Regions from separate parts of the Halalkalibacter sp. HAAS-P014 genome, predicted to be linked through region 4. Evidence: riboswitches for the same ligand, from Rfam matches in the RefSeq annotation. Region 4 holds a riboswitch; each other region holds the start of a gene.
What was found. Region 4 has a riboswitch for cyclic di-GMP ahead of AC1FXZ_RS06605 (methyl-accepting chemotaxis protein). Riboswitches for the same ligand answer to the same signal wherever they lie in the genome.
Positions count from the first base shown of each region.

Region 1: another riboswitch for cyclic di-GMP. It lies ahead of AC1FXZ_RS00735 (hypothetical protein); the one in region 4 lies ahead of AC1FXZ_RS06605 (methyl-accepting chemotaxis protein).
Region 2: another riboswitch for cyclic di-GMP. It lies ahead of AC1FXZ_RS18515 (type II secretion system protein); the one in region 4 lies ahead of AC1FXZ_RS06605 (methyl-accepting chemotaxis protein).
Region 3: another riboswitch for cyclic di-GMP. It lies ahead of AC1FXZ_RS13445 (Flp family type IVb pilin); the one in region 4 lies ahead of AC1FXZ_RS06605 (methyl-accepting chemotaxis protein).

Region 1 covers NZ_JBWQTV010000001.1:120,019-125,632, reverse strand. The annotation lists gene AC1FXZ_RS00745 (NAD-dependent epimerase/dehydratase family protein) at 1-819, opposite strand, end outside; gene AC1FXZ_RS00740 (hypothetical protein) at 1,495-1,845, opposite strand; cyclic di-GMP riboswitch class I at 2,234-2,316, shown strand; gene AC1FXZ_RS00735 (hypothetical protein) at 2,379-2,708, shown strand; partial or broken gene AC1FXZ_RS00730 (IS1595 family transposase) at 2,917-3,184, opposite strand; gene queF (preQ(1) synthase) at 3,252-3,749, opposite strand; gene queE (7-carboxy-7-deazaguanine synthase QueE) at 3,766-4,473, opposite strand; gene queD (6-carboxytetrahydropterin synthase QueD) at 4,470-4,895, opposite strand; gene queC (7-cyano-7-deazaguanine synthase QueC) at 4,892-5,560, opposite strand.
Region 2 covers NZ_JBWQTV010000024.1:44-5,657, reverse strand. The annotation lists gene pilM (type IV pilus biogenesis protein PilM) at 1-319, opposite strand, end outside; gene AC1FXZ_RS18535 (hypothetical protein) at 339-1,454, opposite strand; gene AC1FXZ_RS18530 (PilW family protein) at 1,456-1,947, opposite strand; gene AC1FXZ_RS18525 (type IV pilus modification PilV family protein) at 1,940-2,389, opposite strand; gene AC1FXZ_RS18520 (prepilin peptidase) at 2,402-3,148, opposite strand; gene AC1FXZ_RS18515 (type II secretion system protein) at 3,223-3,639, opposite strand; cyclic di-GMP riboswitch class II at 3,781-3,866, opposite strand; gene AC1FXZ_RS18510 (bifunctional folylpolyglutamate synthase/dihydrofolate synthase) at 4,077-5,399, opposite strand.
Region 3 covers NZ_JBWQTV010000016.1:133,480-139,093, reverse strand. The annotation lists gene asnB (asparagine synthase (glutamine-hydrolyzing)) at 1-1,286, shown strand, start outside; gene cax (calcium/proton exchanger) at 1,370-2,428, opposite strand; gene AC1FXZ_RS13450 (DUF192 domain-containing protein) at 2,569-2,907, opposite strand; cyclic di-GMP riboswitch class I at 3,137-3,220, shown strand; gene AC1FXZ_RS13445 (Flp family type IVb pilin) at 3,313-3,483, shown strand; gene AC1FXZ_RS13440 (A24 family peptidase) at 3,579-4,070, shown strand; gene AC1FXZ_RS13435 (TadE/TadG family type IV pilus assembly protein) at 4,067-4,444, shown strand; gene AC1FXZ_RS13430 (pilus assembly protein TadG-related protein) at 4,447-5,352, shown strand; gene cpaB (Flp pilus assembly protein CpaB) at 5,368-5,614, shown strand, end outside.
Region 4 covers NZ_JBWQTV010000006.1:382,876-388,489, reverse strand. The annotation lists gene pfkA (6-phosphofructokinase) at 1-548, shown strand, start outside; gene fba (class II fructose-1,6-bisphosphate aldolase) at 661-1,524, shown strand; cyclic di-GMP riboswitch class I at 1,835-1,919, shown strand; gene AC1FXZ_RS06605 (methyl-accepting chemotaxis protein) at 2,260-4,011, shown strand; gene AC1FXZ_RS06600 (STAS domain-containing protein) at 4,026-4,337, shown strand; gene codB (cytosine permease) at 4,905-5,614, shown strand, end outside.

The DNA of each region.
Region 1 (5,614 bases), on a different contig from region 4:
AGTTGCCGCTTTTGCAAAATGAAGATTTGCTTTTTTTTCTGTTTCATTTTCTATCAATTTAATAATATCCAAAACCGATGCTCGTTCTTTCCCACCTATATTTATCGTCTCTCCAATCACTCTTTCTGCATGTATAACAGAGGCTGTTGCAGATGCACAGTCGTCAATATAGGTAAAATCACGAGTTTGTCTACCATCACCGTATATTATAATCGGTTTATCCTCTAATATATTTTGAATAAACCTGTGAAAGGCCATATCACTTCTCTGTCTTGGACCATAGACAGTGAAATATCTTAGTATGACAGTTGGGACCCCAAAGCTTTTACGGTATACATGACATAAATATTCACCCGTTAATTTTGTAATCCCATACGGAGATAGTGGCTCAGTTATCGCCTTTTCTGAAACTTTCCCTGTTTTCTCTCCATAGACAGACGATGTCGATGAATAGATCACTTTCTTAAGTGGGACATGTTTGCATGCTTCAAGTAACCTTTGTGTTACAGTTATATTATTTGTAACATAGTGATTGAAATCTGTCCCCCAACTTGAACGAACCCCTGGCATACCAGCTAAATGATACACATAATCAATGTTCTGCAGAAAATGGTCCCATTTTATTTTCAATAAATCTTCCTCATAAAAAGAAAAGCGTGGATGCTTTAATAGCTTTTCAAGGTTTTGTCTCGTAATAGTTTCTGAAGTTGGTCCGATAAAAAAGTCAACCCCTATTACGTTCGTCTTTGAGTCCTCCAATAATTTCTCGCAAAGATGAGAACCTATAAAACCAGCTGCACCAGTTACTAATATATTCATTGTTGACCAGCCCCAATAAAAGTTAACAAGCGAACTTTTCTTACTTCATGCACCCAAACTCCCATAACGTCGACTCCTCTTTAACAGATATAATTACGTTTCTATATCTTATTTTTAAAAAGTAAAATGGGTGAGGGTGATTAGCGATTAAAAATAAATTAAGCGTCTGTCTCCCCCCTTATTCGTTGACGAAAAAAAAGGTTGTCACAAATGACAGCCTCTTGAATTCCAATTATAAATTTCATAGTTACTTCACAAATAAATTATCTATTATCAACTGTTTCACGAACATATCATGATTAGCATATGATGCTCAGCCATTTTCTTAGAAGGAACCAAAATATAGAGGTCTGTCCCCCAGTATGATTCACTGCTCCGGGAGACAGACCTTATTTCAATATGTTAATTCTTAATCCAACAACATTCTTACCATATTCCCACACCCGAATATACACTGAAGTTTTTATATTTAGAAGCTGACTAGAATGCCGGCCTCTCTAAAGATCAGTAACAGACAGGTCGGTACAAAATCCACATACTAACAAATTGCTGCTACAATATAATATCTTAGCAGGCTAGTCGCGTACAAGAGTATAAATAGTCTCATCCACCACTTACGTCTAAGAAGTAATTTCCTCTTCCACGGAAACTATACACTTCTATAAAGTAATTCCCTTATCTGCGGGGGACAAATGAAACAATCTCCTGTCTATCCGTTGTATTGGAGTACCCTACTAAACTTCCATTAGAATCATAAATATACAGATCAAAATCATTTCTCTCATTCTCTTGGATCATCGTTACTGATACTGGGTAAGATAAACTACTCACTTCGTATTGCCATACTTCCCGTGATCGATTTTGAAGAGAGCCGTTTTGTGAAATATGCATAGGGGCTTCTGGTAGATCTCCAGCGTCTAGATATGGTCTTTCTACAGTTCCATAATTCCTTTTTAATTTTACGAGTCCCGTAATTTTGAAACCCGAATGAAAAACCTCTATAATATCTAAAGGTCCGAATATCACCTTCGTATGGCAAACCTTGTTTCTTATGTCGACAAACGAATGTGTTTTTGATAAAGTTCTATAGGGTAATACAGGTGGTGGGACAATCTTTTCAACTAAACATCTGAGGTTAAAAAGTGAGGGTTATAAATTCGTTTTTTATAATCTTTATAATAGGTCACTATAAAGTTACGAAGACCATTTTCACTTTCGGATAACTTCTGTAGGCTTGGACCGTGTGAAATGCTGGAGGATTTGGCATTTCGTCAATTAGCATAAATAAAAGGAGGCAGGAACCAACCAAGTATGTTTGATAATCTCACATGAATATTTTTAATAGAAATATCAGATAAGGTTACTTACATAAGCGTTTAATATATAAAATACTTCTTTTTGTTCATTATTCATAATGTCGAAATGGCAAACTTATTGAAAGATAAGGACGCAAAACTAAAGGGACTAACGGGAAACCTATGTCAGCCAGTTGCCGATGAAATTATCTCCTTAAGAGGCTTATTTTCAATTGGCAGATTTTATAAGGAGTGACGATTAATATGGACTTAATAGAGCCGGAACTTAAAATGGCTTTGCAAAAATTTGATACTTTAATACTTGATAATCCCGACACAAAACAAACTGTACCTGAATACAAAAAATTCATTACCGAATTCCTTAAAACTAAAACCGAAACTGTAAGTTTGCCGATAGAGGAAGTGATGGCAATTATAAAAGAGAAAAAACCATTCGTATTCTCTCTTTTACGTACTGAATATAGTAACAACTTTATGATAAATGCTGTTACTCAAATTGATAAAGAATATCGTGAGGCATATAAAAAAATAAGTGAGTTACAACGTAAGCTAGGTCTACATAAGAGGTTTTAATGTTACACCTCACGTTATCTTTTATTGAATATTCAAATAAATCAAAGGTAATAATACTGCTTAGTCACAAACAAACATCAACCATGTATGATGGAGCCCTCTCTAGCAAGGGCTCTTTTTATTTCGCTATTTTCGTAAGTTTGTTGCCTTAATGGGAATTTTTGATTAAATTAAAAATAAGTAGTAAAGCATTTGGGGGGATTGTTTAGTTAGTCGCTGTATCACTGCATAACAAATCAGAGGTGTCTAAAAACTCCCCTAATACCCTATCAGTATCCGTTGATTTGATACGCCCTTTACCTGCCATTTGAGAGATAACTTGTCCATTACGGTCTTGTGCGACAACCACACAGACTTGTTCCTTAGAAAAACCACGTTTGCGAGACTTTCTGTGTGTGTCGCCAATAAACAGCGGTAGAGATATAAAGATCAAGAATATCAGCGATTTTCGGTAGTGTATAACCTTCTACCATTAGTCACTTCATTTTTATTTACAAATTTACTGGTCACTCATTTTGGTCACCATTTAGCTTTATTTCACAACTATCTATTATCAACTGTCTCCGGATACATATCATGATTCATCATACGATGTTCAGCCATTTTCTCATACTTCGTTCCAGGCTTTCCGTAATTCGTATAAGGATCAATACTAATACCACCACGCGGTGTGAACTTGCCCCACACTTCAATATAGCGTGGCTCCATAAGCTCAATAAGATCATTCATAATTATATTCATGCAATCCTCGTGAAAATCTCCATGATTACGGAAACTAAATAAATAAAGCTTTAACGACTTACTTTCTACCATTTTCACATCAGGAATATAGCTAATGTATATCGTCGCAAAATCAGGCTGACCCGTCATCGGACATAGCGATGTAAACTCCGGGCAGTTAAACTTAACGAAATAATCACGATTTTGATGCTTATTTTCAAATACTTCCAAAATTGAAGGGTTATAAGAAAAATCATAGTTCGTACCTTGATTTCCCAGTAACGTGACTCCTTCTAATTCTTCTTCTTTTCGACCACTCATTTTTTCATCTCCTTACTTAAACACCACGTTTATTTCCCCAAATAAAGGTGTGTAACTGTGGCAATACCTTTGCTTCATTCATAACGATTGATTTTGTTGCTTTTTCTATTAACCATTCATAGCGATTTAACAGTGTGGAAAGCAGGGCTTCATCGTCAGTTGATGTGATATCTTCATTTCCAATTTGTAAATAGAAAGAGACATTCGGGTACCTGTTTCGAATCATTTCAGCATACGTAAAATCCTCATCATTAAATACGACTATTTTCAAGCTCATGTTGCGATCTTCTAGCTGAGTAATATAATGATCAAGCTCTTCAAGATTTGTTTCCATTTTAGAACTAGGAGGCTTCGGTGAAATTGTAACATCATCAATCTTTTTCATCCACTCTTGCCAAATGGACCCTTGCGTTTCAATTGCTACTTTCCATTGTTGGTCATGACAAAGATCAACAAGCTCATCGATCCCTTTATGAAGAGCTGGATTTCCACCTGAAATGGTAACATGTGAGAAGGCTTGTCCACCAAGTTGCTTTAGTTTTTTTATAATTTCTTCAGGCTCCATTAACTGACTTTTGACAGAGCCATCCCATGTAAAACTCGAATCACACCAAGAACAAGAGTAATCACAGCCACCAGTTCGAACAAACATAGTCTTTTGTCCAATTACCATTCCTTCACCTTGAATGGTCGGTCCAAATACTTCCATTACCGGAATCTTCATGCTAACTCCTCCGGTTTTGGCCGATAGATCACATAGCTTGTTGGTGTTTCTCTAACAACAACTTGCAAGCAGTTTGGCTTATTTGGCTGAGTTTGTAACTCAGCTTGAATCGAACTCCAAATCTGTTCTGCTACTCTTTCCGTTGTTGGGTAGAAATCTTGAAATTCAGGATGATCATTTAAGACAGAATGATCATAGCGTTTATGAACAATTTCTTTTATTCGTTTAAAGTTAATCAAAAAACCTAAATCATCTAACGTATCACCAGCAATTGTAATATTAATAAAATACGTATGCCCGTGCATGTTTTTACACTGACCAGCTGCGTCGTTTGGAATAAGATGAGCAGCTGCTAAATGCATATCCTTATTAAGTTCATAGCGATACGAATGTTGAACTTGTGGATAAAATTGTTGCATCATAGATTATTACCTCCCTGCTTTTCTTTGAGGTACATATCTAACCCATTTTTTCGCAGTTCACATGCTGGGCATTTTCCACAACCATCACCACGTACACCATGATAACAAGTTAATGTTTTCTCTCTTATAAAATCAAGTGCATTTAGTTCGTCTGCCAACTTCCAAGTTTCAGCTTTATTTAACCACATAAGTGGGGTATGAATAACAAATTGTTCGTCCATTGCTAAATTAAGTGTTACATTTAACGACTTAACAAAACTATCACGACAATCAGGATATCCACTGAAATCCGTTTCACATACGCCAGTAATAATATGACGCGCTCCGATTGCTCTTGCATAAACGGCTGCAAATGATAAGAATAAGTGATTACGACCAGGAACAAATGTCGACGGAAGCTCTCCATCTTCTCCTTCCTTCACTTCAATATCATTTCTTGTAAGTGCATTAGCTGATAATTGATTTATTAAGCTCATATCAAGCACATGAAAAGATACGCCTAACTCCTCTGCTATCTCACGTGCACACTCAATTTCATCATGATGGCGTTGTCCATAGTCAAAAGTAACTGTTGCCACTTCTTTAAATTGATCAAGAGCCCATAACAGGCATGTCGTACTGTCTTGACCTCCACTAAAAACAACAACCGCTTTTTCATTTCTCATGTCTCATTCTCCTTTATTAAAAGTTTTTCGTTGAACTACATGTTCAACATCAAC
Region 2 (5,614 bases), on a different contig from region 4:
CAATTTGAAACTTAATGAGTTTCGCTAAATCCTTCTCTTCTAGATCTGGCAATGTATTTATCTTTCGAATTAACGTATTTTGAGTAGGAATGGCAAGATGAACTCGTTTTGAACTTTGTTTTTTATTTTCTAAAAACGTCTCGATCGCTTCAGATAACGCTTCAACTTCTACAACTGCTCCATCATCCATTATCCCTTTCGAAACCGGAGTCTCAAAAACCCCCACTAGTACAGGCAGCTGTCTATCCATTTTAATCGTAGCAAAGGTTACCTTCTTGTCACGAAAGTCCATGCCTGAATACTTATTGTTGAAGAACATTACTTACACCTCATTCTCTTTATCTTAATGTTCTATATGATACGACCTCGTACTCATAATTTTCGCCATACTCAACTGTAACATGCTCTAAATTATCCACTTTGCCACAATCAATTAGTGTACCATTAAGTAAATCACACGGTATACCATTTGCAGCACCTTCTACACTTAGATTTTGCCCGGCTGGTGGACTTTCTGGATTCCCTTTTCCTCCCATGACAAAATCTCTAGCAATGATTCCTGTATTAACAGTAAGAGTTGGAGTCCCGTTAATTCGTAAGTAATCAGCAAGTAACAAACCGTCCACAGTAACGTGACTATTCCCCGTTATCTCGACCTCATCTACTATATAAATTTCATTTTCGGGAACATTAAATGGCGCTGATAAATTTTTGCACGTTTTAATTACTAATTCGCCTATCGTAAATGGGTTAGGTGTATCTTGACAACTATTAGGTATTTGCTGAAAACCTGTATGAGGTTGCTGTCCAGAAAAATTGTAATGATACCCATATTTCTCGTGTATCAATTTGCTATATTTATCAACAACGCTATTATATTGATCGTTCGTGATCTGAATAATTTCTTCAGCAGACAACTTTACTTGTTTCGTCTCTGCATCAACATTCCCACCAATATAATTAATAGAAACCCCTTGCCCAAAGTATCTATTGATAATCTCTTTGTTAATATGCATCAAGAGTTCGCGTTCTATTTGGGGATCGTTTTGCACACTCGCAGTAATTGTCGCTTCCATTAGCTGTTCATGTACCTCTTCATTTGGTTCGCTCTGCAACTCTTCATCAGATATTACTTCAGATGAGATTGTAAACATGATTGTGTTTCCATCAATGACATATACATCATCAGTAAAGACTTTCTCTTCTGACAAATAATGCTCAAAAAAGGAAAAAAGCTCTTCTTCCCCGACATCCTGATAAATATAATCTAGAAATAAGTCAAGTCCACCTTCCAACATATAAAATTGACCTTCAATCACTTTATTTTGAACTATCGACTTTTGGCTGTACGTCGTTTGTGTTAACATCGACAGTCCAACTATGGAAAGAAAAACAATAACAAAGAGAACTAATATAAGGGCAGCCCCTTGTTCAGATTGAATGTGCTTTTTCATGTTATTCATCCTCTTCATTAAAACGATTAGTATAGATATCACTTCTTAATTCAAGGCTTTCATCAGCCTTATCAATTCTCAATACAACTTGGCCACTTTCCCCGAAACCAGGAAAGTCAAAATTCTCAATATCTGTAGAAAGAACATTTCCTCCAACACCGAGCCTCATTGTTTTATTAGCTTCTTCATAGGTTAAGAAAACATCGGAGCACTCTTCATCGCCTTCCTGATTTTGTTCACCTTTGCACAAGAACCAAATTTGAGTAGTTTCGTTCTTTTGGATCCATCCTACATCTTTATCACGCATTTTTTCCGTTATATATTCCATAATAAAACGGGCTTCTCGTTGTATCTCATTTCGTGTGGAAACATCTCGTTCAGTATTCAACGACAGTGAAACCATCATAAAAATCGGAGTGCTAATAGCCCCCATGATGACAATGATAACGAGCAATTCCACTAGTGTTATCCCTCGCTCATTATTGCTATTCATTTTTTTTCACCACCGTTACTAGCTCGATCTCATTCTTTTTTTCAACGACACCACTAGTAGGACCATGTGACACCAAGGAATCATTGCTGACCGTTACTAAAACTTCATAAAAATGATCTCTATCTGAATAACTCTTAACTTCCACATAAATGGTATAGTCGTGATTGATTTCTAAATCCCCATCGATATAAAAATCAGGTAAGGGTTCACATTCGACACCGTTCCAACAATAGCTTCCTTCGATTAACTGATGTTCGGAACTGTTCATTCTTACCTTTTCCATCACACTCTGAGCGATATAGGCATTAACCGTCTCTTGCTCTTGACTGACTGTGCGCGTAAACGTACCAGTCATGATCGTTAATAGGGGAACGAGGATGATTCCAGCGATAACAATCGCAACTAGCAATTCAACTAACGTTACACCTTTCTCATCTCTCATTCCACTAACCTCCTATAAAAAACTTGTGTACCAATACCAAATCTCAAACCCAAACAAATAAGCTACAATCGTACCAATTAAAATAAACGGTCCAAACGCAATCGGTTGCTTATGTTTAACCACCCCTAAAAGCATCAATACCCCACCGACAAGAGCACCTGCAAATGCAGCAAGCATCAGGCTCATCAACGTTAACCAAGGACCTAGCGCGACACCAATGGCTGCATAAAGCTTTATATCGCCACCACCCATGCCACCACGGCTGGCAATCGCAATAACTAGTAACAATACAAAACCAACAACCCCACCTGCTAAATAAAACCAAAACGACTCCGTGCCAATAAAGAAACGGCTAATTAGCAAAAGACCAAGCATCGGAAACGTAACTTTATCCAAAATCAACTGCTCACGAATATCTGTTAACACTGCTAATACTAGTAAAACCGTGAGTAAAAGCGCCGGAATCAATTCCCACTCTAATCCAACAAACTTATAAACAACAAACATAGATGAAGCCGTTAACAATTCCCCAAACGGATATAGAGGAGAAATCTTCACTTGGCAATAACGACATTTGCCCTTTAAGAAGAGATAACTAAAGACAGGTACAAGATCAAGAATAGACAGCTTGTGCTTGCAGTGAGGACAATGAGAAGGAGGGAATGCGACTGACTCTTTTTGTAGTAAACGAATGGCGACGACGTTGAAGAAGCTGCCGAGTATGAGGGCTATTAGGATAACGTATATGTCAATGAGCATGTCTTTCCTCCTTTTTTGGTATTATTTAAGAAAAGCTGTCGCTGAAATATAGCGACAGCTTTAATTAGTAAACTTTAATCCTCACTCAAATGTAAATCAGCATCATAGCCTGGGCAATCGTCATTCGGGAAAACTGCTTTAATTACACCATTATCATCATCTATAGCAAAAGGACTTTCACAACCTGCACCGACCGCTTCTGGAATAGCACTAATAAACGGACCACCTACATGAAGGCCTTCATTAGTTTCTTCTAATAAAAGATGAGAAGCCTCAGGAACAGTACCGTTTAAAACTTGATATCGATTAGCCGCATCAACAATAATACTAGCATTTTGTAAATTTGTGTTCGCATTCGCCTCATCCGTATTTCCCATAACCATCGGAATTACAATCGCAGCAATAATCCCCAAAATCACAACTACAACCAATAACTCAATCAGCGTTAACCCTTTTTGATTTTTCAGGCGTTCTTTAATCAATTTTCTCATTTCTCTATCCCCTTTTTCATTTTTCAAAATCATCTAAGATAGTAATAAAGACCCATAAAACCAGACTCATTTTTAACAAAATCAGCCAAATGAAAGGAATTGAGCAAACAAAAAAGCCTTTTGCATTTCAACTTACTAAAGTAGACAAAAGGCCGGTTGCACCAGTGGCTCAATACGACTTTTAGGTGCCCAGATACAAGTCGTATTTCATCGCTTCCAAGTGTGTTCATTTGTTACATTTAGTGTATTTTTTTTCGGAATTAAAGTCAATACTAATTTCCTAGATTTTGAAGCTTTCCAGAAATATCGACAATTTTCCAAATTAATCAAAAGGACTATTGATACAGCAGCAGTCCGGCTCTTCAGAAGTAAATAGTTTCACTACGAGGTTCTACTACTAAGTTATGTTTACCCACAGTCATTGCTTCCTAAACACATTATCTGTTGATCATTAGTGCTGTTTCATCTTTACTTAACAAGTATTTTCTGACCTTTGCTATAAAGTAAAGTGACCCACATACAATTAATAAGTCATTTTCATTCAGTGCATCTATTTCTGTTGCTAACGCTTGTTCCCAATTTTCTTCTATCTTCTTTTTAGCGACAGGCGCTTCCCTATATAAGTCATGGGCTTTTGCTGCACGTTCAAAGTCAAAGGTTGTAAACGTAAACTCAGCATCGAATCTAGTTAACGGCTTCAATAAATTGGCGACTTCCTTTTCCTTAGTCGCTGCCACTATAAAGCGAAACGTTTTGTCTGGATAATGTTGTTTTAACGTATTTGCTAGCGCTTCTATTCCTTCTTCGTTATGAGCTCCGTCAATAATGATAGGAGGATGGTCACTTATTTGTTCAAAGCGTCCTAGCCACGTGGCCTTTTCAAGCCCACGTTGGATATCTTGTTCTGTTACCCTATATAAATATTTATTTGTTAAAACTTGTAAAGCCTTAATTGCCACAGCTCCATTTTTCCTTTGATGTGGTCCTTGCATTTGAATGGTGACATCAAATGTTTCGTCATCTTTTTGAAGGTAAGTAAAAACTTGTTTCTGTTCATTATTAGTCACAATTCGCTCGCTAAAATCCGTACCTAATTGAAACAATTCTGCTAGCTGCTTTGTTGAGGTTTTCTGTACAACCTCTTTCGCACTTTGCTGAGAAACTCCAGATACAACTGGAATGTGTTTCTTAATGATTCCAGCCTTTTCCGTGGTAATCTCCTCAACTGTTTTGCCAAGTATATGCATATGATCAAATCCGATAGAGGTAATGACTGAAAGAATCGGATGAATTACATTGGTTGAGTCTAAACGTCCACCTAAACCAACTTCTAACAGTACAACATCTGGCTTTGCAATCGTAGCAAAATACTCAAACGCAATGGTTGTCAGCACTTCAAATTCTGTCGGACTTCCAAGGTCTGTAGTTGCTAGTTCTTCTACTAACGGGCGAATGCGATTCCCACATAAAACAAGCGACTGTTCATCAATCGGGATACCATTGATCGAAATTCGCTCTTCAAAGAACTCGATGCTAGGAGACGTAAAGGTTCCCACATTATAACCAGACTCTTCTAAGACATGCCTCATAAAACTAATCGTCGAACCTTTTCCGTTTGTCCCAGCGATATGGACAGCCTTTATTTTCTGTTCTGGATTCCCAAGACGTTCTAGTATCCATTTCATTCTCTCTAAACCGGGCTTGATGCCAAACGGCAATAACCCTTCAACCCAAGTAATGACCTCAGAACTTGTTTTCATGTACTCACTCACTCCCCTTCTATACGTTGCATACATTGTTCTATTATATCGATAATTGTCATAGTCTATCAATCATTGTTTTATGTTCATATTTTACCAATGCTACATACGCAGAAAAGACCCCAATATATTGGGGCCTCAGGCTGTTGAGAAAGTTTTCTCAACAGCCTGTTTTTTTGCGCAGACTAATCCGATTATTCAGGTAATTATAGTAT
Region 3 (5,614 bases), on a different contig from region 4:
TAGCACCATCTAGAACCCCTGGTCATGGTGTGTTTGATGACATTAACGAGCTACGTCCTGCGCATATGTTAATTTATGATCGGAATGGAGCGAAAATCAGTCGTTACTGGACACTGAAAAGCAAAAAGCATGAGCATAGCATTGACGAAACCGCAGACCATGTGAGGTATTTACTAGAGGACACAGTTGAGCGTCAGTTATTTGCTGATGTTCCAGTCGGGATGTTTCTTTCAGGAGGAGTGGACTCAAGTGCTTTAACGGCGTTGGCAGCAAAAGTTTATGAGAAGCAAGGAAAAGGACCAATTAAAAGTTATTCAATTGATTATGACGAAAACGATAAATACTTTAAAGCGAGTGATTTTCAGCCCAATTCAGATGCGGAGTGGGTAAATGTCGTATCTGATGCACTTGGCACCGAGCATGATAACAAAGTGATTTCCATTGATGAATTAGCTAATCGTTTAAAGGAAGCAGTAGATGTCCGTGATCTTCCTGGGATGGCTGATGTCGATTCATCGTTACTCTGGTTCTGCCATGAAATCAAACAAGATGTAACAGTGGGATTATCGGGTGAGTGTGCAGATGAGATTTTCGGTGGATATCCTTGGTTTCATAAGCCGAAAGTTATGTATTTTGACGGATTTCCTTGGATGCGTTCGATAGATGAGCGCGAAAATCTTCTAAATGATAAATGGAAAAAAAAGCTCGACTTAAAGCAGTATGTTTACAATCGTTATAAAGAAACCATTGCTGAAACACCGAGATTTGAGGGTGATACAGCTGAAGAGGCTAGAAGACGTGAAATATCGTACTTGAATATTGTTTGGTTTATGACAAATCTTCTTGACCGTAAAGACCGGATGAGTATGGGAGCAAGCTTAGAAGTACGTGTGCCGTTTTCAGATCACCGTTTAGTAGAGTATGTATGGAACATTCCGTGGGAAATGAAGCAGCTTGCTGGTCGTGAAAAGGGGATTCTAAGGAAGGCGTTAGAAGGGTTACTGCCACATGATATACTTTATCGAAAAAAGAGTCCGTATCCAAAGACGCATCATCCTAAGTATACAGCAGCTGTACAAAAAGGAATGAAAGATGTATTAGCGCAAAAGGACGCACCGATTTTTGAGTTTATAAATAAAGAAGCACTTCAAGAAATCGCTGATTCAGGTGGATTGCCAACGGGCCAACCGTATTTTGGCCAATTAATGGCTGGGCCACAATTGTTAGCTCATTTCATCCAAATGGATTACTGGTTGCATAAGTATAATGTGAAAATAAAAGAATAGCTATATTAGTGGATGTAAGAAGAATACTAGGTTCGAGGCTTTGCCAAAAGGTCAAAATTATACCTTTTGGCAAAGCCTCTTCATTAAATGAAGTAAAATCCGATTGCCATAATCAGATAAGCTGCAAGTAAGGTTAACCCTTCAAACCAGTTCGAGTCTCCATCATTAATCATCGTAATTGCTAAAAATACAGATAAGATCATCGCTATTAACGATTCAGTTGAGAAAACGAGTGCCATAGACACCGGGAAAAACAATGAGAGCAATACAAGGGTGGGTGTAACAAACATCGCAATTTGCAAAGTGGAACCTACAGCTATTTCAACCGATACATTCATTTTATTGCGTAAGGCCATATAAATGGCCGTAATGTTTTCAGCAGAGTTCCCAATGATCGCCACAATAATGACACCGATAAATACTTCACTCCAACCAAAGGTAACAGCGACGGCCTCAAATGTGTCTACTAACTGATCACTTGTAAAGGCTACCGCTAAGGCAGCAGTAGCTAATATCAAAATGGCTTTTCTTTTGCCCCATTCAGGTTCTTCTTTTTCTTCTTCTTCAGAAGCTTCACCTCGTTTAACATAAACCCCCCGGTGAGTAACCAGTCTGAAAAAAAGTGCAGCAAAGTATAGCACGAGCATGGTGATGGCAATCCCAATACTTAGTTGCAAAACTTCTTGCTCAGTTAGCGTCGTAGCAAATATGTATGGGAAAACAAAAGAAACGACAACGGAAAACATTAATAACCCAATGCTATGTCTTGCATCGTGGATATCAAACGATTGTCTTTTAAATTTTAAACCGCCTATAAAGAAGGACAGGCCTGCTACTAGGAGCAAATTACTAATTACTGCACCAGTGAGAGAGGCAAGTACGATATTTAAATAGCCTGCTTTTAACGCAAAAATTGAAATGGTTAATTCAACTGCATTTCCAAAAGTAACACTAAGTAGTCCCCCAATTCTAGGACCTGAGATGATCGATAGACTTTCAGTTGCCCTGCCAATATAGGAGGCTAAAGCTAGTATCGTTACACTGTAAATAAGAAACATCATACTTGGAGACCAAGCAAGGAGGGTACCAAGGATTGAAAGTGGTACACCGATGGCTGTTGCAATCATAAATATCTTATTCATGGATGTCACCTCAACTTGAACTCTTTCTGTTAGCGTCCACAGCAATTGAAGAATTCATGCGAGATTTTCACAAAATATCAAAGCGAGAATAACACGAGAACAGCAAAGAGGTTAAATCGTTGGTTGTTGACATAAGCTTATTAAAATTCAATAAACTGGTTTTTTTGGATCGAGTATGTATCAATTGTGCCTGCTGGTAATTCAAGGGCTGCTACGGCATGCTTAACGGGGAAAATTGCCGTCCATGGTTTTACATGTCTCTTTAGGTGAATAATTTGATTTTTTTCATTCAAAAAAACAACATCAATTGAAAAAAACATAAAAAACATATGGATCGAATTACATGGGGCAAGAAGGATTCCTTCGTTCACGATTGGTTTGAAACGAAACATTAAGCCTTTTAGCCTTTTTATAAAAGAGTCGTATCTTAAAATGCTAATCGGGATCTGTTGAACATCGTTTTCTGTAATTAGTTTCAAGTTATCACAACCTTTTAAATGAGCATCAAGCTCTAAATATAGCGATTTTTTGGAGCAGCAGGGATATTTTATGTAAAACCTGCTTCTTTATAAGTGAACGATCGATTGTTCTTCCAAGATTACGTAAAAGATGAATTATTTTGTGATTGTTGATTTAACAAAGCGCATGCTAATATAAATTTACAAACAACGCCGTAATTTTACACAAGGTTACAAATTGTTTGTGACAAAATGATAAGGGCAAACCAAGGGAAACCTTGGGACGCAAAACTACAGGGGCTTCATCAATTAGATATGCCAGCCAGTTGCCGGAAATAGTAAACTTCCATACTATTCTTCGGGGGGTAGTATTTTTTTGTGCAAGTATAAATTATAAAAACATTCAAAAAAAGGTGGGTTTACATTATGTTAAACAAAGTTATCAAGTTTTTTAAAGAAGAAGATGGACAAGGTATGACTGAGTACGGGTTGATTTTAGGAGTAATTGCTATCGGTGCAGTTGCAGCGTTTACGGCATTTGGTGGATCTTTAATTGACAAAATTGACGATGTTAGAGCAAAAGTTTTTGGGTCGTAAAACCTTCATATATAAATAAGCTTTAGTAATTTAAAAAGCCTACTTTAGGAGCGATGTTCCGTAAAAAAGTAGGCTTTTTTTACGAGGTGAGTCACGTGACGTTTATCATACTTTTTATAGTATTACTAATTTCATTAATTACAGATTTAAAAAAACGAAAAATACTAAACATCGTAACTTTTCCTGCTATAGTAGTAGGTTTAATTTCAAATACCGTATTGTTTGGTTGGGAAGGCTTTTTATTTAGCTTTCTGGGTCTTTTAACAGGCTTTGGGTTACTGGTAATTCCTTATGCATTAGGTGGTATTGCAGCTGGTGATGTGAAGCTTTTAATGGCTATTGGGGCGTTACAAGGAACAGCGTTTGTTTTTGGCTCATTTTTATACATTGCCATAATCGGTGGCATCATTGCTTTTATTATTTTACTTAAGCAGAGAGAATTATTGAATTCACTTAAACGAATTTTCTTTTCAGCACAATTAAAAACATTAGATGGTTTAAGTAAAAAGGATATGCACCATGCGTTCCCTTACGGCGTTGCAATTGTTCTAGGGACCGTATGTTATTCGGGAGTGAGTCTGTTGTGATTCGGTCAGAGAAGGGACAAGCAACCGTAGAATTAGCAATTTCTTTAACTGTTCTTCTGTTTTTCCTGTTTGGGATTATTGATTTTGGTCGTATTTTTCATGCGCATCTAACACTTGAGCATGCTAGCCGAGAAGGGGCAAGAGTGGCAAGTGTTGGAGGGACAAACCAAGAGGTGGTACTTCGGATAAAAGAAGCGTCACCGTCATTGTATTCAGAGAAAATTAATATATCGCCTATTACAACGAATCGAAACAGAGGTACGTATGTCACAGTTGAATTATCATATCCTGTGGCCTTTTCGATCCCGTTATTTAAAAATATATTGCCTGATCCTCTAATGGTGAGGTCGAAAACAGTGATGAGGGTGGAGTAATCATGAAAGCATTTATGAAGCAAGAGGAGGGAGCGGTCATGGTCTTAGTCGCTTTAGGCATGACCGTCTTTATCGGCTGCATCGCTTTAGTGATTGATATGGGATCACTCTACCTTGAAAAAAATAGGCTTCAAAAAATAGCGGATGCTGCTGTATTAGCAGCGGCCCAAGAGTTGCCTGCCAATCCGAATAAGGCCAAAGAAATTGTTAACCAAACCATATTGTTGAATAATGGAACCCCTAGTCAATTTGAAATTGTTATTAACGCAAATAATACATTGATAGAAGTGCAGGGCCAAATAAGAGGAACGCTTTTTTTTGCGAAAGCGCTCGGGATTAAAGAGCCACTAATTCAAGCAAGGGCTGCCGTTCAACTTCAAGCTCTTCAGTCGGGAAAAGGAGCGATTCCACTAGGGATTCAACCCTCGATGGACTTGTCGTTTGGTTCAGTGCAAACGTTAAAAGTCAGTGATTCAGCAAGTGGGAACTTTGGTGCAATTGCTTTAACAGGTACTGGTGCTAAGAACTACGAAACGGATTTAAGGAATGGTTATGAATTTGAGCTGAAAGTTGGATCGGTGTTAGGTACACAAACGGGAAACTTGGCTGGACCAACAAGGGATGCGATTACACCTCGTATTTCAGCTTGTCCGAATGCAACCTATTTAAATTATCCCCCTAATTGTTCTAGAGTGGTTCTTGTACCGATTTTTCAGCCAGTTAGCACAGATCAAAATCAGATTAAAGAAGTGTTAATTGTCGGCTTTGCAACCTTTTTTATTGAGAGTGTTTCTTCAACCAATCAGGGGGCTGAAGTAACAGGGCGATTTATTCAAACGACTCGTTCCGGTGAATCCTCAGCAAACCAATCAAGCTATGGAGCATATGGTTTTAAACTTATTAAGTAAAAAAGGTGATTACTTATGAATACAAAAAAGATCTGGATTTTTGCAATAATTTTTGGGGTGATGATGTCTTTTTTCTTTCTTCTTATAACAGCGAATAATGATAATGCAAATCAAATTGCGACTGCAACAGCGAACCTTGATGAAGAGGCTGCAGACGAAGAACTGCTGGATCCTCAACACAACATTCAAATTGAAGAAGGCAAAAGAGCGATTTCCATTGCAGTAACGGAAGTTCAAAGTGTTTCTGGTTTTGTTAGTCCGG
Region 4 (5,614 bases):
GGTTTGACACGGCTTTAAATACTGTTATTGACAGTATTGACAAAATTAGAGATACGGCAACTTCTCACGAACGAACTTACGTGATAGAGGTAATGGGAAGGGATGCTGGTGATATTGCTTTAATGTCAGGGTTAGCAGGTGGTGCTGAATCAATTATTATACCAGAAGAGTCATATAACATTGATGAAGTAGTTAATCGTTTAGTTCATGGGCATAATCGTGGCAAAAAGCATAGCATTATCATTGTTGCAGAAGGTGTAGCTAGTGGTTCAGAAATAGGAAAGATGATTAGTGAAAGAACAGGATTTGATACTAGAGTAACTGTACTGGGTCATGTTCAACGGGGTGGATCGCCAACAGCGTTTGACCGTTTGTTAGGCAGCCGTATGGGAGCTGAGGCTGTATCGATGTTATTAGCAGGTAATAAAGGCGAGATGGTAGCAATTCAAAACAATCAAATGTTAGCAGTGCCACTACAAGATGTATTTAACGCAAAGCATAATGTTGATAACTCGCTACATTCATTAGCACTACGTCTTTCTATTTGATTTGCCTCAAAGGGACAAAAAATGACCGTCTGGGACGGATTTCGACCTTTGGGTTGAGTTTATCTACTAAATTATAATAAAAAAATTACATTATAAGAAGGGAATGGTATATATGCCATTAGTATCAATGAAAGAGATGTTAAACAAAGCTAAAGAAGAAGGATATGCAGTAGGACAATTTAATTTAAATAATCTAGAATATACACAAGCTATTTTACAAGCAGCAGAAGAAGAAAAGTCACCATTGATTTGTGGGGTTTCTGAAGGTGCTGCTCGTTACATGGGTGGATTTAATGTAGTTGTCGACATGGTGAAAGCTTTGATGAAGTCATACAGTGTAACAGTTCCTGTGGCCATTCATTTAGATCACGGTTCAAGCTTTGAAAAGTGTGCTGAAGCGATTCAAGCCGGCTTTACATCTGTCATGATTGATGGTTCACATCATCCACTTGAAGAGAACATTGCGTTAACGAAGAAAGTCGTAGAGCTTGCTCATATTCATGGAGTATCAGTTGAAGCGGAATTAGGCCGTATCGGTGGACAAGAGGATGACTTAATTGTTGATGATGCCGATGCCGCATATGCAATACCAGCAGAGTGTGATCAATTAGTATGTGAAACAAATGTAGATTGCTTCGCACCGGCACTAGGATCTGTACACGGACCATATAAAGGTGAGCCGAACCTTGGTTTTGATCGTATGAAAGAGGTTATGGATTTAACTGGGATTCCACTTGTATTACATGGAGGAACAGGTATCCCAACAAAAGATATTCAAAAGGCAATCTCACTTGGAACAGCAAAAATTAATGTAAACACAGAAAATCAAATTTCTTCTACAAAGGCCATCCGTGAAGTGCTAGAGGAAAATCCAAACGTATACGATCCACGTAAGTTTTTAGGACCGGCACGAGATGCAATTAAAGAAACAGTAAAAGGCAAGATGCGCGAGTTTGGGTCTTCAAATAAAGCGTAAGAAGTTAGACTTTAACCCCACTATTTACTGATGATAGTGGGGTTTTTGGATCGAAACGAGATATTTTTTGTCGATATGTCGCATGAGTTAAGAGCAGTTTTTTTAAAGTGGTAATGTGAAAGTTCACCTTTAGTTTCTATCATATTTTAACTAATTTATTAAAATCACTTCATTTTTTGTCGAAATAAAACTATTATTATATATAGTACTTTTGTAATTTGAACTGAGATTCGGTGAATAGAAAGGGGGGCTAAAGTCCAAGTTTGATATTAAAGTAAATTGAAATCTAATAACTCATATTAATACCAACCTTCGATAATGGCAAACCTAGCGAAAGCTGGGGACGCAAAGCTACGGGCCTAAAGAATTTATTCTATGGTAGCCGGGTTCCCGAAAAGATGGAATACATGTAAGAGGTTATGTTGTTATAATTTAACTTAATAGTGATGGCCAATTACCACAAATTTCACAGGACCAAAGTGTGGCTTTATTAAGGCTTAGCTTTTGGCTGATATTTGGCTGGACGTAACTTTAAGTAATAATCGTAATATTCAACATTAAGCCTTTAGTCTACCATTCTTTTTTGGTAGGCTTTTTTGTTTTGGGGATATAGAGAATAAAGGGTATTGGTAATTACTACTGTTTGTGAAGGAATAAAGATTTGCATTAAGAGAAAGACATTGATTTAAAAGAGTAAATATTAATTCTATAAAACCAATGAGAGGAGTCGAGGGTTTGAAAAGTTTAAAACTGAAAATACTAGGTGGATTTGGCTTAGTTTTGCTAACTGTTTTAATTATGGGTATATTTGGTTTTTGGGGTATTTCGAACTATACAAACGATGTTAGACAAATGGTGGAAGAGGAATATGAATTACTCAAAGCTGCCGAAGAGATGAAACATAATGTAACCTACCGTGTTGTAACAGCACGTGGATATATATTATATGGAGACGCTGAACTGGTTAAAGAATTCGAAGAACTCACAGAGTATTCGATCGCCACACAAGAGATGTTACTCGAGACATTAGGTAGCGATCCTGAATATGCTGAGGCGATTGCTGTAGCTGATGAAAAAACAGCAAGGTGGAGAAAGTTAATTACAGATGAAGTGGTTCCTACTTTTGATGATCATGATGGAGCATATGGGAATGGCAACACGGGGCAATATTCTCATACCTTTAAAAGACCTTCATTTGAACAAACCATTGATATTATGGAGGAATTTTGTACGGTTTATGCCATTGAAGCAATCCAAGCGTGGCAAATAATATTTGATTTGCAAGATGCCAAAATTGTAGAACTAGAAAAAGAGTTGATAGAGAACGGTCAAATCTTACAATGGACTTTTATCATAATTACTATTGTTGCTATTCTTATTGCCGTTATAGTGGCCTTAATTATGTCTAATATGATCGTTAATCCTATTTCTAGAGCTGCTAGCCGTTTGGAGGATGTAGCAAATGGAATCTTAACGGGAAAACCGTTGCCTGTTAATTCTAAGGACGAAGTCGGAGTATTAACAGAAAGTTTAAATGAAATGGTTGAAAATTTAAGAAGTCTTGTTGGGGAAGTGGAAAGTTCGTCGCGAACACTTGCTGCATCTTCAGATTATATGGCAGCTTCAAGTGATGAAGTACATAATGCTATAAACATAATTTCGAATAATGCACAAGCAGCCTCACAGGATGCCGAAAGTGGGAACGATACTATGCTAGAAGTATCAGCAACTTTATTAGAACTTTCTTCCCTAATACAAATTGCAAAAGAAAAATCATTTTCTTCAGCCAATAATTCTAAAAGTACGTATGAAACAGCAAATCGTGGGAAAAAGACTGTTGAAGAAGCCATTAATTGTATGAAGAACATAAAATCATCAACGGATGAAACAGAAAAATTTATTCAAACATTAGATGAGTATACAAAAGAGATTAAAACCATTACTGAAATGATAACTAATATATCACAACAAACGAATTTATTAGCTTTAAATGCAGCGATTGAAGCAGCTCGTGCAGGTGAGGCTGGAAAAGGTTTCGCAGTTGTCGCAGATGAGGTCAAGAAATTAGCTGAACAATCAAGTCAAGGGGCAACAAAAGTAGCAGAATTAATTTCACAAATCTCTAATAGTACGAGCGATACAGTTTGTGCGATTAAAGAAAGCAAGTCACAAGTTGATAAAGGTTCTTGCATAGTAAGCGAGTGTGGGGATTCATTAGAGGAAATTTTACAAGCTGTTAATAAAACAGTTACGGACATTGAGAATATTTCTGAAGTTACTAGCGAGGAAGTTGCATCGTCTGAAAAAATCATTGAATTAATCGATAGTCTTGCAACGGGTATTGAAAATACTTCTGTAAATGCTCAAGAAACATCTACTTCCTCTGATGGTACAAAAACATCTATGGAATCAGTCGCTTCTGTGGCAAATGAGACGAATATACTAGCTCAAACTTTAAGAAAAGCGGTAGAGAAATTTAAAATTTAAAAGGAGGGATGAAAATGGCTCAATCAATTGATGTACGTGAAAACAATGTATTTGTACAACTAAGTGGGGGGGTTTTTACAAAAGAAGCAACCCAATTGAGAGAAGAATTGACCAATTATATTGATCAAGGTTATAAATTTTTTACGTTTGACTTTAGTGAGGTCGAAAATATTGACAGTACAGGATTAGGTGTTCTAGTTACAGTAAGAAAACGTGTATTTACTAATGGTGGTGAGGTTATTGTTAAAAATTTAAACCAAAAAGTAAAAGAATTATTTGAACGTACACGGCTAAATAAATTTTTTGATATATCTTCTAATTTTTAAAAACTAACTTCTATCGTTATCTACTAACAGAAAGGAGAGTTAAAATAATTCAACTCTCCTTTCTGATATATATATAGGAACGTACGCTCTGTAAAGTCATTGGAGCGTATATAATTCCAAGTAAGTTTGTTTGCGATGCTCGCAATCTTTAAATCCGGAAGATGATAGGCTTTTAAACGATAGTAAAAGTAAGACTAAAGAGTTCTCCGAAAATCTCAACTCATTCGACATCCTTGTCACATTCTGCGCTTCCCTAGGAAATAGAAGAAATCAAAATCCGGGTAATTTCCCTCAATCGCTATATTGACAAAACACAAAACTTAATAGATAATGTGTTTAACTTAATAACTGGTACCTTTAATTCAGTCCCGTGAGGCTGGCAAGGTAGGTCGTTTACGATAGGGGATTCGTGTGTCTTTTTTGAAGCCTTATCTAACTATGCGTATCTAGGTTTCTTGTCAGCAGAAAAGGTTGATAAGAAACCTTTTTTGTGTGCAAAAACATCCAATCGTAACGAAAGCTTCAACCTCCATGGTGCCAGGAACCTAAAACATTGGAGGAGTTAACATGAAACAAACAAACACTAAAGTCGATCGTGATTATGCACTACAACCCGTCCCGCAATCTGCGAGACAAGGATTCTGGAAAATGTTCGCTGTGATGCTCGGACTAACATTTTTCTCAGCAAGTATGTGGTCTGGAGGGAGTCTTGGTGCAGGGTTAACGTTTACGCAGTTTATCTTAATTGTTATTGCAGGAAACTTAATTCTTGGACTTTATACGGGAACATTAGGTTATATCGCAGCGAAAACAGGATTGTCGACACATTTGTTAGCTCGTTACGCGTTTGGTGAGAAAGGTTCGTATGTTGCATCGTTCATGTTAGCTGCAACACAAATCGGTTGGTTTGGTGTTGGGGTGGCGATGTTTGCTTTCCCTGTACAAAAAGTAACAGGCATTGATACGTATCTTTTAATTGCGATTGCTGGTGTGTTAATGACAGCGACTGCTTATCTTGGAATGAAAGCTTTAACAGTACTAAGTATTGTAGCGGTACCGTCGATAGCGATTTTAGGAAGTATATCTACGTTTGAAGCAGCAACTACGGTTGGAGGTTTTGGGGGACTTTTAGAGTACCAACCAGCTGAGAGCATGGCGCTGGCTGCAGCATTAACAATTTGTATCGGTTCGTTTATTAGTGCAGGAACTTTAACACCAGACTTTGCACGCTTTGCGAAAACGAAGAAAACAGGATTTTTCACAACAGTAATTGCGTT